2 regions of the Mesorhizobium sp. B1-1-8 genome follow, and region 1 is predicted to be linked to the other one. Evidence: riboswitches for the same ligand, from Rfam matches in the RefSeq annotation. Region 1 holds a riboswitch; the other holds the start of a gene.
What was found. A riboswitch is a leader RNA that binds a small molecule or an ion and turns the genes downstream of it on or off. The one in region 1 is predicted to bind cobalamin.

Region 1 (7,709 bases):
ATCCGGCGGTGGCCTCGGCGGTCTTCGTCACCACCGTCACCGACGTCGTCGGCTTCTTTGCCTTTCTTGGACTGGCGACGTGGTGGTTCAGCATTCGCTAAAGCAATAGGTCGCCGTCAATTGACTTTTACGTAAATGCCGTGCGACGCTGGCTCGGGGTCACGTGCCGATTCCGGCACATGACGGGGTTTTGATCGGAGGAAGGGCGACGCCGCTGGCGGCCATCGCGCTGACGTTCGGGATGGAGCGGGAATGCGGGAATATTACACGATCACCGAGCTGACGCGCGAATTCGACGTGTCGACGCGCACGCTTCGCTTCTACGAGGACGAAGGGCTGGTGCAGCCGATCAGGCGCGGCCGGACGCGGCTGTTCCGTCCGTCCGACCGGCATCTCATCCGCCAGATCATGCGGGGAAAAAGGCTCGGCTTCTCGATCAACGAGATCCGCGAGATCATTCAGATGTACAAGGAGCCGCCCGGCGAGGTCGGCCAGCTCAAGCTGATGATCAGGCGCATTGAGGAAAAGCGCGAGGATCTGAGGCAAAAGCGGCGCGATCTCGAAGAGACGCTTGCCGAACTGGATCAGGCCGAGGAGTCGTGCGTGGAGCGGCTGGCCGAGCTCGGCGTGAATACATAGGGATCCTGCATAGCGAACGTCGGCAGTTGGCCTGAGCGTCCTGAACTTCGTCATCCTAGGGCGGAGCAAGGAGCGAAGCGACGCGCGCAGACCCTAGGATCCATGCCGTGAAGCTAAAGCGTTGCAACGATTGCAGAATTCTGCGCCGTTGCGCTCGATGACGGAGGTTACGGCATGGATCCTCGGGTCAAGCCCGAGGATGACGACATTCGGAACGTTTCGGCCAATCGCCGAGGTCTTCGATCTTGTTTCCTAGCGACCTGCTGATGGGAGCCGAGCCGAGCCAACTCAAATCCACCGCCGCACTCGCTTGGCGTAGTCACGGTATTTCTTGCCGAACTTTGCCGCCAGCATCTTTTCTTCTTTCTCGATCGCCATCTTCTGCGTCGCGAAGCTGGCGATGAAGGCGAACAGCAGGAACCAGGCGATACCGGTGATGAAGGCGACGCCGATCAGAAGCAGCGTATTGGCGAGATACATCGGGTTGCGGGTGATGCCGAACGGGCCCGACGTCACCAGATGGTCCGGCTCGGCGTTGGGATCGAGCGTCGTCCTGGCGCGGATCATTGTGCGGATCGCGGTGACCCAGAGCGCGGCGACGCCGAACAGGGCCACCCAGCCGACGCCGAACAAAAGGCCGCCAAAAATGTCGCCGATCCACGGCAGCGGATAGAGCATGCCGAGTACGATGCTGGCGACGATCGCCACGACGTAGATCACCGGCGGCCAGGGGATGATCCCATGCTTGGGCTTGGTCGTGCCGGTCATTGCTGCCCTCCCTCCATCTTGCTTTCGGTCGCGGCGGTGCAGGTGCTCGCGAGATCCTCAAGATGCGATTTCCAGATGCTGGTCTGGTCGTTGCCGTAGAGTTTGTCGAGCGATCCTTCGCCCTTCAGCGTGTCCAGCATGCAGCCACAATAGCTGGAACAGAAGTTGGTGTCCCGCTGCTGTTCGCATTGCGCCTGGCAGGCCGGCAGGAAGCCGGCTTCCTTGTCCTGGGGGGCGGCCGGCATGACCTGCGAAAACAGCCAGACCGAGCCGAACAGCAGCGGCTGGTGGATCAGGTAGAAGGCGAGGCTGTGCTGGCCGATGAAGGTGAGCGGGCGCGACCAGCGGCCGGGCGTCAGGGCGCCCAGCCGGGCAAGCAGGCCGGAAGCGGAAGCGAACTTTGCCACGGCAATGCCGGCGAGCACCGCGCCGAACCAGGGGAACAGCGGCACATAGTCGTTGGAGCGCGGGTTGGTCGCCGAAAGGCCGACCCACCACAGCCACGGGTGGTCGAAGAACTCCGATCGCAGATAGAAAGGCGCCGCGATGACGAGCGCTGCAACAATTGCCGTCAGCAGCGCCGGCAGCCTGAGAAAAGCGAGGCCGAGCAGGCTCGCCAGCGCGATCTCATGCAGGATGCCGAAAAAGATGAAGCCGTCCGGCGTGACAAACCAGGTGACGGCCGAGATGGCGATCGCCGCCCCGGCGACCATGGCAAACCGCGTCCAGAAGCCGGGCCAGCGGATCTGCCGGCCATGGGCAAGGAACAGGCTGACGCCGACCAGGAACAGGAAGGTCGAGGCGATGCAGCGGGCGTAGATTTTCCACCAGCCGAAAGCGGTCAGGCCGGGGTCGGTATAGCCGAAATTCTCGAGATCCCAGGTGAAATGGTAGCTCGCCATGGCGATCAGCGCGATGCCGCGCAGGATGTCGATGGCGATGATGCGGCGCTGCTTCGGTGCGTCCTGAGCGGGTTCGCTCGTCGTCTCCATGCTCATGATCTCGCGTTCCGATTCAGTCGTGCCAAACGACTATCACGGTTCAAGCCGGCAACAGAAGGTGGCGTTAGGGCAGATCCTCATCGGGCGGGCGGCATGGCAAACTGCTTTAGGCCAGCAGCGGAAAGCCTTTGGCGGGTTTCGCTTTTCGGCTCGCGGGGGTCGGTTTCCTGCTACCGGCAAGCCAGTGGTCCGGCCAGATTTGGCCGGCGATTCCCGTCTCGGAGGGCTGATGTCCACCCACGTGCGCCATCCGATCTGGCTTCCCGCCTTGCGGCCTGCCGACGCGCGCACCTTCGCCTCGCTCTATGCGGTCGAATCCTTCGCCCGCGCCACCATCTCCAGCGTCATTCCGATCCAGGCCTATGAGATCCTGCACAACGAGCAGATCGTCTCGATCCTCTACACCGTCGTCTCGCTGCTCGGGCTGTCGGTGACGCTGTTCATGCCGATGCTGATCCGCCGCTTTGCCCGGCGCTGGGTCTATACGGCCGGCTGCCTGCTGCTGGCGCTCGGCTCGGTCTTCTTCGTCACCCATACGCTAGCCGGGCAACTCGCCGGCATGCTGTGCCGGGTGATGGGCGCCAGCGCGCTCTCGATCACGCTCAACCTTTACATCATGGACCACATCCGCAAGACCGATTTCATGCAGTCGGAATCGCTGCGCATGGCGTGGTCGATGTTTGCCTGGACGGGCGGGCCGACGCTCGGCATTGTCCTCTACACGCATTTCGGCATCTACGCCGCGCAAGGTGCGGTCGTGGTCTTTGCCTTGGCGCTGCTTGCGCTGTTCTGGACCTACCGGCTGAGCGACAACCCGTCGATCCGTCCGGGCAAGAGCCGGCCCGCCAATCCGCTCGCCAATATCGGTCGCTTCATCGCGCAGCCGAGATTGCGGCTTGCCTGGCTGATCGCCTTCGGCCGCTCCTGCTTCTGGACGACGTTCTTCGTCTACGGTCCGCTGTTCATGGTGATCACCGGGGAAGGCAAGCTTGCCGGCGGGCTGCTGGTGTCGGCAGGCAACGCGCTTTTGTTCACCGCGATTTTTTGGGGCAAGGCCGGAAAGCGGTTCGGCGGGCGGCGGACCATGACCTTCGCCTATTTCGCCATGGCGGCGATGCTTTTCGCGGCAGGCGGCGTCGGCGAAGCCGTGCCGCTGCTCACCGCCGCCTTCCTGCTCTGCGGCGCGCTCTTCACTATCGCGCTCGACGCGCTGGGCTCGACCGCCTTCATGCGCTCCGTCAGGTCCTATGAAAAGGCGCAGATGGCGGCGGTCTACCGCACTTATCTCGATTTCTCCGAGTTGACGCCGCCGCTGGTCTATTCGGTGGTGCTGTCCTTCTTCGGCCTCGGATCGGTGTTCGTCACGCTCGGCCTGTTGGCCGTCGCATGCGGCTTCGTCACCTGGCGCTATTTGCCGAGGTCGCTTTGATCGGAGAGCGGCAATTACGCGGCCGCATTGTGGCTTGCGGGCGCCGCCCTTAAGATCCGTTCGTCATCGCCGGCGGTTGCGTCGGCTGCTCAGGGCTGCGCGCATGCAAGCAAGAACGATGTCGCTGACCGAGGAACTGGTCGCCCGCTGTTTTCGGCAGGTCGAGGACAGCGGACCGGACCCGCATGCCGCGCATCTGGACGATGCCGACTACGACGCGATGCTGGATGCGCTGGAGCCCGAACTTCCCGCCACAGAACCAGTCTGGCTGTTCGGCTACGGCTCGCTGATCTGGAAGCCAGAGATCGAGCATGTCGAGGAGCGGGTGGCGGTGGCGCGGGGCTGGCATCGCTCCTTCTGCATGAACATGACACGCTGGCGCGGCACCAGGGAGCAACCGGGCCTGATGATGGCGCTCGACCGGGGCGGCCAATGCAAGGGGGTCGCTTTCCGGCTGGGCGATGGCGACCGGCGCCGGCAACTCGACAGGCTTCTGAGGCGCGAAGTGACGTTGAAGCCGACGAGCTACCATCCCCGCCTGCTAAGGCTGGCAAGCGACAGCGGGCCGCTGCGGGCGCTGGCCTTCGTCATCAACCGCAACGGCACCACCTATGCCGGCCCTCTCGACGAAGGCGAGGTGGTGGAAAGGCTGGCAACCTCCTGCGGCCATTGGGGTTCGGGTGCCGACTATCTCTACAACACCGTGAAGAACCTCGAGGAACGCGGCATCCACGACACCCATCTGTGGCGGCTGCAGCAGCTCGTGGCCGTCAGGATCGCCGCCTCGTAGCGCAGCAACCGGTGGCGCAATCCAGCCGCACGGTGACGGAATTTGGTTTGCCGGCCCCAACGATTCTGCCTATAGTCGTCCTTGTCGTCGGTTCCGTTTTTGGGACGAAGAGGGAATGCGGTGCGGACAAATCCTGTCCAATGCCGTTGCTGCCCCCGCAACTGTGTGCGGTAGTCCTCTCCATTAGACCACTGGGGAAAGTCCTCGGGAAGGTGGGGAAGGGCGCTGATCCGCGAGCCAGGAGACCTGCCGGCGACAGGAAACTGACTTACGTGCCCTCGGGTGGAGGGTGAAAGGACAAGCTATGGCTACCGCTTCCGTTTCTCTCGGCGCCTCCGTCTCCTCGCAGTCGCGCTTCATACAGCTCGCTCTCGCGGCACTGCTCGGCGTCTTCGTCGTCGGCTTTGTCGGCTTCTCGCATATCGATGCGGTCCACAACGCTGCCCACGACTATCGCCATTCGATGGCGTTTCCCTGCCACTGACGCGGATCTGACATCATGAACCTGTTTCGCAACGTCGTGTTCGTCGCGGCGATCGCGGGGCTCGTGGCCGGCGTCGTTCTCGCCTGCATGCAGGCCTATGCGACAGTGCCGCTGATCCTCAAGGCGGAAGTCTATGAAAAAGCCGGCGGCGGCCATCATCACGACCACGCTGCCGCGCCTGCCGCAACCGGCAATGCCATGAGTTCAGCCGCGCCGGCGGAAAACGCCATGAGCTCTATCGCGCCGGCTCCGGCGGAAGCGGCTGCTCCGGCCGAAGACGAGGGCTGGACGCCCGCCGACGGCTTCGAGCGCTTCGCCTTCAACGTCGTCGCCAACATCGTCACCGGCATCGGTTTTGCGCTGATCCTCGTCGCGGTGTCGGAGTTTGCCGGCGGCATCGGCAGCTGGCGCCAGGGGGTGTTCTGGGGCCTTGCCGGTTTCGCCGTGTTCACGCTGGCCCCTGGTCTCGGCCTGCCTCCCGAGCTGCCGGCGATGCCGGTCGCCGAGTTGCCGCCGCGCCAGATCTGGTGGGTCTCGACGGTGGCGGCGACCGCGATCGGCCTCGGGCTGATCGCCTTCCGCAAATCGCTGCCGCTGACGATCCTTGGCGTCGTGCTGATTGTGGCGCCGCACATTGTCGGCGCGCCGCAGCCCGACAGCTTCGAGACGGCAATCCCGGAAGGGTTGCACCGTCAGTTTGTGGTGGCGGTGACGCTCACCGATCTGGTGTTCTGGCTGGTGCTGGGCGCTGTCGCCGGCGTGGTGCGCAGCCGCTTCACCGGCGCGGGGGCCAGCCTGCGCGACAGCTTTGCCTGATCGCGCCACGGGTCAGCTGACCTTCATCATCGGCGGTGCGCGCTCCGGCAAGAGCGCGCATGCCGAAACGCTGGTGACGGCGCGGCCACCGCCTTGGGCCTATATCGCCACCGCGCAAGCCTATGACGACGAGATGGGCGAGCGCATCGCACTGCATCGCTCGCGGCGCGGCGAAGGCTGGGTGACAGTGGACGCGCCGCTCGATCTGTCCGGCGCGCTCGAAGCCTTGCCCGACAACCAGCCGGTGCTGGTCGACTGCCTGACCTTGTGGCTGACCAACCACATGCTCGCAGAGCACGATATCGAGGCCGAATGCGGGCGGCTCGTCGACGTTCTGTCGCGGCCATGCGGACCGTGGTTCGTGGTGTCAAACGAAGTCGGGCTCGGCATCGTGCCGGACAATGCACTGGCGCGCCGGTTTCGTGATGCCGCCGGCCGGCTCAACCAGCAGGTTGCCGCGATTGCCGATACGGTGCTGCTGATGGTGGCAGGACTGCCGCTCAAGGTTAAGTGACATGGCCGGGATCGAAGACAAGACCACTGAAGATAAGGAAGCCGAACGCCATCGCGCCAAGATGGCCAGGCGCAAGGCGGTGCAGGACGCCGAGGTGGCTGGCAAGACGATCGAGAAGGGCCTGCTGATCGTCAACACCGGACCCGGCAAGGGCAAGACCACCGCGGCCTTCGGGCTGGCGCTCAGGATGCTCGGCTACGGCAAACGCGTCGGCGTTGTCCAGTTCATCAAGGGCAAATGGCACACGGGCGAAAAGGACGCCTTCGCCGCTTTCGGCGATCGCATCGTCTGGCACGCCATGGGCGAGGGGTTCACCTGGGAGACGCAGGACCTGAAACGCGACATCGCCGCCGCCGAAGCCGCCTGGGCGAAGGCGCTGGAGCTGATGGTCGATCCGTCGATCAGCCTTGTGGTGCTCGATGAGCTTAACATTGCGCTGCGCTACGATTATCTCGATCTGGAGAAGGTAGTTGTGGCGCTCAAGGCGCGGCGGGAAGGCCTTCATGTCGTCGTCACCGGCCGCAACGCCAAGCCGGCGCTTGTCGAGGCGGCCGATCTGGTCACCGAGATGGGGCTGACCAAGCACCATTTTTCGGCGGGCGTGAAAGCCCAGCAGGGTATCGAATTCTAGTCACCTATCCCGGGGAAGTCCGTTGGAACAAGCGGTGATTGTCTGTCTTCTTTTGAGTGGCGGTCAGTTTGGGACGCCGCAAGAAAGGCAATCGATCCAAGTTCTTGAGGATCAGTTGCAGCAAGTCGTTTCAAATGCGGACGTCGGTGAGTTTGACGGCGACGAGTTTGGCGGGGGCGAGTGCACCCTCTATTTGTACGGGCCAGATGCCGAGAAACTTTTCGTCACCATTGAGCCTGTTTTGAAATCCTCGTTAGCTGCCGCTGGCGGTTATGCGATCAAAAGGTTTGGTTCAGCTGCCGACCCAAATGCGAAGGAAGTCCGTGTCTCCTGGCAAACTGGGCTACCGAGTCACTGAGTGATTAAAATACCTAGATAAATCGCGACCGCCGAAAGGATCGCGAACAGGCCGATCAGCAGCCAGTCGGCGACCCGGTAGAGCTTCAGCGCCTGGCGAACGTCGGTGCTTTCGGCCTCGCGCCGGCCGCCTTCGCCCATGAAAGCATCGTCGACGACCACGCCGCGATAGCTGCGCGGTCCCGCCAGCGCCAGACCCAGCGCACCGGCCATCGCCGCCTCCGGCCAGCCGGCATTGGGCGAACGGTGTTTTCTGGCATCGCGCCGCATGGCCAGCCAG
Region 2 (7,709 bases), 2.1 Mb from region 1:
GCCGGAAAACGGTCGCCGGCGATCGAAACCTCGCCTTCCAGCGTATAGATGGCGCGCTCCTCGGCATCGGCCGGGATTTTCACGCTGGCGCCCGCAGCCAGCCTGAGGTCGGCGTAGAGCGTCTCCGAGGCGCTCGCCACCGGCGAGCGCAGGCCGGAGAATTCGCCGATGACGACCCGGCCCTCGACACCCTCGGCATCGATCTCGGGCAAGCGGATCACCGATGTATTCTCGAAGACCGGAGCGATCTCCTCCTTGCCGTCTGGCAATGCCAGCCAGGTCTGCAGGCCGGACATCGACATCGGCGCGCCGCGCAATTCGTCCGGCGTGCGCTCGGAATGAACGATGCCACGGCCGGCGGTCATCAGGTTCACGTCGCCGGGCGCGATCACCATTTCGGTGCCGAGCGAGTCGCGATGCCGGATCTTGCCGTCGAAAAGATAGGTGACGGTGGAAAGCCCGATATGCGGATGCGGGCGCACGTCGATGGCATGGCCGGCGCGCAGGATGGCGGGCCCCATGCGGTCGAAGAAGATGAACGGTCCGACCAGCCGGCGCTTGGCGGTCGGCAGCGCGCGACGGACCTCAAAGCCGCCAATGTCCTTGGCATTGGGGATGACCATCAGCTCGATCTGGTCGCAGGCGAAACCATCGCCCGGTTCAGGGTCGTTTCCCGGAAAGAAGCTCATTCGATCCCCTCAGGCGAACCGCAGCGCGGATCTGGCTTTCGCCTTGGCCGCCATTTCCTCGCGGTTGCGCGGCTCTTGTGTGGTTTCCAGCGAATCGAGCAGCTCGCGCGCCGCGGCGGCGATCGCCTCCACGGCGTGATAGAAAGCATGTTCGTTGCGCTTGGATGGTTTGGTGGAACCGCTCAGCTTGCGCACGAACTGAAGTGCTGCGTCATGCACTTCGTCATTGGTCGCCGGCGGTTCGAAATTGGCCAAGGTCTTGATGTTGCGGCACATAGCTTGAACTCCTGCTTCTCTGCCCCACCCGTTCCAAACTATTCCGCGTCGAGCGGCTCCGTGCCAACCGGCTTGCCGTCGCGCGACAGCCTGATCTTCTCGACCTTGTCCTCGGCCGCCTTCAGCAAACGGTCGCAATGGGCCTTCAGCGCCTCGCCGCGCTCGTAGATCTTGATCGACTGGTCGAGCGGGACGTCGCCGCGCTCCAGATCATCGACGATCTTCTCCAGCGCGTCGAGCGCCTGTTCGAAGCTCATCGCCTTGACGTCTTCATTGCCTTCGCCAGCCATATCCTATCCCTTCATCAGCCGCCCGACATGGGCGGCGACCGAAAATGCCAGTCCCTGCAGATCGTAGCCGCCCTCCAGCAGGGAAACGAGCCGGTTGCCGCTGTGGCGTCCGGCGCGTTCCATCAGCTGGCCCGTCGCCCAGTCGAAATCCTCCTCGGTCAGGTTGATCTCGGCCAGCGGATCGCGACGGTGCGCGTCGAAACCGGCCGAAATGATGATCAGGTCGGGCGCGAACGCTTCGATCGACGGCAGCACGCGCGACAGGAACGCGTCGCGGAACGCTTCGCTGCCGGTTTGCGGCGCCAGCGGCGCGTTGACGATGTTGCCGGCGCCGGTTTCGTTTTTTGCCCCGGTGCCCGGATAAAGCGGCATCTGGTGCGTCGAGCAGTAGAGCACCGACGGGTCGTCCCAAAAAATGTCCTGCGTGCCGTTGCCGTGGTGGACATCCCAGTCGACGATGGCGACGCGCTCGGCCTGGTGCTTTTTTTGCGCGTAGCGGGCGGCAATCGCCGCAGTGTTGAAAAGGCAGAAGCCCATCGCTGTGGTCTTCTCGGCATGGTGGCCGGGTGGACGCGCGGCAACGAAGGCATTGGCGGCGCGGCCCTCGAAAACGTCGTCGACGGCGGCGTTGGCGGCGCCGATCGCCGTCACCGCCGCTTGCCAGCTCTTCGGGCTGGCAGTGGTGTCGGCATCGATGCGGGCGAGCCCGGTTTCGGGGATCGCGGCGCGCACGCGCTCGACGAAATCCTCAGGATGCGCGTAGAGGATGGTCGCCTCGTCGCCCTCCGGCGCCTGGACGCGGTCTAGGGCTGAAAACGCCTCGTCGTCCAGCACGCGTTCGATGGCGCGCAGACGGTCGGGCCGCTCGGGATGGCCGGGCGGCGTGATGTGTTCGAGGAAGACCGGATGGGTGTAGAGACGGGTAGCCATTGCCCTAATCTAGGCACCTACGACCGGAATGACCATGTTTCGAATTCCAATGGCTGGGGAAATCGCGCCTTGCCGTGTCGCCGGCGGCATTGGCGTCGCGCTGCGTTCGCGATAAGGTCCCGCCGCTGCCTGGTGCCCGCGACGCGGGAGAATCGGGAACACGGTTGAATTCCGTGGCGTGCCCAACGCTGTGAGGGGGACCGCGCCGGCAAAAGCCACTGTCGATGACGGGAAGGCGCCGGACGCGGGTCGATCCCGAGCCAGAAGACCGGCCCGGCAGACATGGTCGTCCGCATGGTCAGGCGGAGGACTGCTTATCGCAAGGGGACAAGCGATGACGGTACCAGCAACCGCCGCGGGCGGCGAAGACTTTGACCAATTGGGGCGCGACGCCGTCTACCGGGCGATGTTCACCAGGCGCGACGTGCGCAGCCACTTCGTGTCGGACGATCTCGATGACCGGGTGCTGGCGCGGCTGCTTACGGCCGCTCATCACGCGCCGTCGGTCGGCTACATGCAGCCGTGGAATTTCATCGTTATCCGCGATGCGGAACGGCGGCGGCAGGTGCGCGATTTGTTTCTCGCCGCCCGCGAACAGGAATTGCCGGCCATGGAAGAAGAGCGGCGGGCGCTCTACCGCAAGCTGAAGCTCGAAGGCATCTGCGAAAGCGCGCTGAACCTGTGCATCACCTGCGACCGGCAGCGCTCGCAAAACTCGCCGCTCGGGCGCTGGCACAATCCGGAGATGGACCTCTACAGCACCGTCTGTGCCGTGCAGAATTTCTGGCTGGCCGCGCGGGCCGAGGGCGTCGGCGTCGGCTGGGTCAGCATCATCGAAACGCAAGCGCTGAAGCGGCTGCTGTCGATCCCCGAGCACGTGACGCCGATCGCCTATCTGTGCGTCGGCCGCGTCTCGGAATTCGCGCCGAAACCGGATCTCGAAGCGCATGGCTGGGGCCGTCGGCTGCCGCTGCCAGAGCTGGTGATGAGCGAGATTTTCTGCGGCGCCGGCGAGGCGCCGCTCAAATCGGCGATAGTGAGGCTCGGCGCGGAAGACCGGCGGAAGCCATGATCAGACTGCGGTGCTCGGCGCCTCCCAGCGCGAGCCGCGGAAGGAGGCAAGCGCCCTGTCCTTGAGCTCGCGGAATTTCGACGAGGTTTCGACCAGCCGCCGGTCCCATTCGGGATTGGGAACCTGGCCCTCGATGGTTGCGAAATAGACCTGCATCAGCGAAACGATGGCGAATGGCTCGATGAAGGCCGCCTTGAAGGCCCACGCAAAGACGATGGCGAGCACGAAGGCCCAGCCGGCAAGCTGTCCCGGCATGACCCACAGGATGGCGGCGGCCGGCGCCAGCATCAAAAGGAAAATGAGGAAGGACACGCCCCACATGATCGCCGCCAGCCAGACCGCGTTCTTGACCATGATCTTGCCGTTCTGGGCGTAAAGCACGACGCCTTGCCTGGCAGTCTCGAAAGGCGTGCTCGAATTGATGCGGATGTTGTAGCCGAGGATGATCTCGTCGACATAGGTCAGCGACAGGCGGATGACGGTGTTGACGAAGCTGACGAGGCCGCTAAGGCCGGGAATGGGCAGGAAGGCGGCGATGCCGGCGGTCAGGCCGGTGATGGCGCGGATGGCGCCGTTGACCAGCGTATCGACGACAAAAAGGATATTGGCCTCGGCGAAACGCTGGGCGACCACTTCCCTGGCATAGGCGATCTGGCCCTGCCCGTCGGGAACGTCATGGCCGTCGATGAGATGGACCATGACCGCGATGTGCCCGGCCTTGACGATGTAGAGGATGTATCCGCGGATCCAGTACATAGCGACCGCGACGACGCCGAAGCCGACCACGCCGCCCCAGAGCGCGAAGGAGAGCGGACCGTCGGGATCGGTCGAGATGTGGCCGACGCCATAGCCGACGCTGGCGCCGGTGCCGGTCGCCATGATGAAAGCCAGCGTGATGCCGAAATAGACGATCATGCGAAAGACGATGAAAGGCCATGTCCTCATCATGATGGACACCGACCTGCCGATGCTGAAGTCCCACATGGCCCGACCCCTGCCTTAAGATGGCGCGAGAGGATGCGCCCACGCACGAGATTGTCAACGCGGCAGCGGCGTGCCGGCCCAAAAACCGGTGCACAAGCCGGCGGGTGTGGTTACCCGGTCGTTTGCTTTGGCTTCTTGAGCAACCCTTCGAGCAGCTGCTTGAATGCTGCTATCGCCTTCTTCGACGTCGCTTCAGGGTCCTTGGAATTGGCGATGCGCTGCGAGGCCTGGCTGCTGGCGCCGTTGATCAGCCGCGCCGCGGTTTCGGGATCGAGATCGGGCACGACGACGCCCTCTTGCTGCAAGGCCGTCAGGTGCTCGGTCATTGAAGCGACGCAGGCATTAGCGTTCGCCCATTGTGCCGGGTCGCCGAGGACGGCCGGGCCGTCGCGGAACATGATGCGCTGGATCTCCGGCTCCAGCGCCATCTCGATATAGGTGGTGCACTCGTCGACGAAGTGCTGCCAGCGGGTTGGCGCCCGTGACGCTACCTCGTTCACGCGCGCTGCCATCTCACCGTCGATCTCCGCGATCACCGCCTGCAACAGGCCCTTCTTGTCGCCGAAATGATGGTAGAGCGCACCGCGCGTCAGGCCGGCCGAAGCAGTAAAATCGTCCATCGAAGCGTCTGCATAGCCGATCGTGCCGAAGGCATGGCGGGCTGCGGCGATCAGCTTGGCGCGCGTCTCGGCGATCATCTCCTTGCGGGGTTTGTGCATGGCTTCTGGACCTATCCACATACGCTCCGTATGCCAATTGACATACGCTACGTATGAACTATCTGACACTCATACGCCGCGTATGTAATTGCCTGCCTTCCCCTTGTCGAGGAACAAGACGATGCGAAACCCCTATTTGGAAATCTTTCGGGCTCCCGGCACCAAGGGTTTTGCCGCGGCTGCCTTTATCGCCCGGCTGCCGATCGCCATGGCGCCGATCGGCATCGTGGCGATGCTGGCACAGACGCATGGCGAATACTGGCTGGCCGGAGCCGTCTCGGCGACCTATGCGCTGGTCAACGCCTTTCTGTCCCCGCAGATATCGAGACTGGTGGACCGGCTCGGCCAGACACGAGTGGCCATGCCGGCAACCTTCATTTCCGTGCTTTTCTTCGCAACACTGATCGTAGCTGCCAATCAGCATTGGCCGATATGGACATTGTTCTTGTCGGCACTGCTTGCCGCCGCAATGCCGAGCATCCCGGCGCTGGTGCGGGCGCGCTGGACCGAGATTTTCCGCGATCGGCCAGAGCTCAACACCGCCTTCGCCTTTGAATCCGCGGCCGACGAGCTGGTTTATGTCGCCGGTGCGTCGCTGTCGGTGGGCTTAAGCGCTGCGCTGTTCCCGGAAGCCGGCGTGCTGGTGAGCACCCTGCTGCTCGCCTTCGGCTCGGCTGCGTTCCTGCTTCAGCGTTCGACGGAGCCGCCGGTGCGTCCGGCGGCGGATGGCGCGGCCGGATCGGCGATCCGCCTTAGGCCGGTGCAGATCATCACTTTCGCTCTGATCTTCATCGGCGCGACCTTCGCGACGACGGAAGTGACCACGGTTGCCATCACCAAAGAGCTCGGCCAGCCCGAGGCGGCCAGTCTGGTCATCGGCGTCTATGCGCTGGGATCCTTTGTGCTCGGCATCATCATCGGCGCGCTCAATCTGACAATGCCGCTGCAACGGCAACTGGCGATTGCCGTCGCCGTCATCGCGCTCACCACGCTGCCGCTGCTGTTTGCCGACACCGTACCGTTGCTGGCGCTAGCCGTCTTCGTCAGCGGTTTCGCCATCTCGCCGACCTTCATCACCGCCTTCGGCCTGATCGAGCGTCATGTGCCGGCGGCGATGCTGACGGAAGGCGTCACCTGGGTGACGACCGGGATCGGCATCGGCATGGCGCTGGGCTCCTTCGCTGCCGGCGCGGTGGTCGACGCGTTCGGCCCGCAGAGCGGATTCTGGGTATCGGTGGCGGCGGGCGCGATTGCGCTCGGCACAGTGCTCGCCGGCCAATGCCGGCTGGCAACGGAGGATTGCGACGTGGATCGGGGCGAGGCGGTGGTCCCGGCGGAGTGACGGTTATTCGGTCACAGACGTTGGCAGTTAGCCGAGGGCTCCTCGACATCGTCATCCACGGACGGAGCGACGCGAAGCGGAGCGCGGACCCGAGGATCCATTCCGTTACCTTGATCGTAGAGTGCAGCGGAGCAGAATTCTGAACCGTCGCGACGCTTCGACGTCACGGAATGGATCCTCGGGTCTTCGCGCGTCGCTTCGCTCCTTGCTCCGCCCGTGGATGACGACGTCGCGGAGGACCGTCAATCCGTCGACGGACTACAAAATCTCGGTCTTGGCGATGTGGATGCCAAAACCTTCGAGGCCGACATAGTGGCGCTCACGCGAGGCGATCAGGTTGATGGAGGAAATGCCGAGATCCTTCAGAATCTGGGCGCCAAGCCCGATCTCGCGCCACTCGCTCTCGCGGCGGCGCGCCTCTTCGTGGTCCTCGCGGTCGCCGCTCGCCGGCCGCTTGCGCTCCTGATGGGCGACGCCGACGGAGCCTTCGCGCAGATAGACGATGACGCCGCGCCGGCGCTCGCCCATCGCCTTCATGATGGCGTCCAGCCGATGGCTGGTGCCGAACACGTCGGTGACGACATCCTCCGAATGCAGGCGCACCGGCACCTCCTCGCCATCGCGGATATCGCCGAAGACGACTGCGAGATGGTGCATGGAATCCCAAGGCAGCGTGTAAGTGAAGGCCTGCGCCTTGCCGCCGGGCGTGTCGATGTCCGAGCAGGCGACGCGCACGACCAGCGTCTCTTTGCGCTGCCGGTAGGCGATGAGATCGGCGACCGAAACCTGCTTCAGCCCATGCTCCTCGGCAAAGGCCGCGACCTGCGGGCCGCGCTTGACCGTGCCGTCGTCGTTGACCAGTTCGGAAATGACGCCGACCGGCGGCAGGCCGGCGAGCTTGCAGAGGTCGACGGCGGCTTCCGTATGGCCGGAGCGCATCAGCACGCCGCCTTCGCGCGCGATCAGCGGGAAGATGTGGCCAGGGCGGACGAAATCCGACGGGCCGACATTGCCGTTGGCGAGATTGCGGACGGTCAGCGTGCGGTCATCGGCCGAAATGCCGGTCGTGGTGCCGTGCTTGAAATCGACGCTGACGGTGAAGGCGGTGGTGTGGGCGGAATCATTGTCGGCCACCATCGGCTGCAGGTTCAGGCGCCGCGCTTCCTCGCGAGGCATCGGCGTGCAGACGATGCCGGAAGTGTTGCGGACGATGAAGGCCATTTTTTCCGGCGTGCAATGGACGGCGGCAACGATCAGGTCGCCCTCGTTCTCGCGCCCGTCATCGTCCATGACGACGACGATCTCGCCGCGCTCGAAGGCGCGGATCGCTTCGACGGTTTTTTTTTGGTCGTAAGGCATGGGCTCGCTTTGCTCGCTAAGGGAGTAGGGGAATAAGGGAGTACGGGA

Region 2: it holds a riboswitch for cobalamin, as region 1 does, so the genes downstream of both, bluB (5,6-dimethylbenzimidazole synthase) here and FJ974_RS13780 (CbtB domain-containing protein) in region 1, are expected to answer to the same signal.

The regions. Positions count from the first base shown of each region.
Region 1 covers NZ_CP083956.1:2,829,377-2,837,085, forward strand. The annotation lists gene mgtE (magnesium transporter) at 1-101, shown strand, start outside; gene FJ974_RS13755 (MerR family transcriptional regulator) at 253-639, shown strand; gene FJ974_RS13760 (methyltransferase family protein) at 928-1,407, opposite strand; gene FJ974_RS13765 (heparan-alpha-glucosaminide N-acetyltransferase) at 1,404-2,405, opposite strand; gene FJ974_RS13770 (MFS transporter) at 2,638-3,837, shown strand; gene FJ974_RS13775 (gamma-glutamylcyclotransferase) at 3,941-4,627, shown strand; cobalamin riboswitch at 4,699-4,896, shown strand; gene FJ974_RS13780 (CbtB domain-containing protein) at 4,932-5,111, shown strand; gene FJ974_RS13785 (CbtA family protein) at 5,127-5,927, shown strand; gene cobU (bifunctional adenosylcobinamide kinase/adenosylcobinamide-phosphate guanylyltransferase) at 5,920-6,441, shown strand; gene cobO (cob(I)yrinic acid a,c-diamide adenosyltransferase) at 6,443-7,072, shown strand; gene FJ974_RS13800 (hypothetical protein) at 7,095-7,430, shown strand; gene cbiB (adenosylcobinamide-phosphate synthase CbiB) at 7,424-7,709, opposite strand, start outside.
Region 2 covers NZ_CP083956.1:4,959,571-4,967,279, forward strand. The annotation lists gene FJ974_RS24410 (pirin family protein) at 1-689, opposite strand, end outside; gene FJ974_RS24415 (DUF2277 domain-containing protein) at 699-965, opposite strand; gene FJ974_RS24420 (exodeoxyribonuclease VII small subunit) at 1,004-1,255, opposite strand; gene FJ974_RS24425 (histone deacetylase family protein) at 1,259-2,185, opposite strand; cobalamin riboswitch at 2,299-2,477, shown strand; gene bluB (5,6-dimethylbenzimidazole synthase) at 2,520-3,257, shown strand; gene FJ974_RS24435 (hypothetical protein) at 3,258-4,241, opposite strand; gene FJ974_RS24440 (TetR/AcrR family transcriptional regulator) at 4,352-4,960, opposite strand; gene FJ974_RS24445 (MFS transporter) at 5,082-6,302, shown strand; gene ribB (3,4-dihydroxy-2-butanone-4-phosphate synthase) at 6,561-7,661, opposite strand.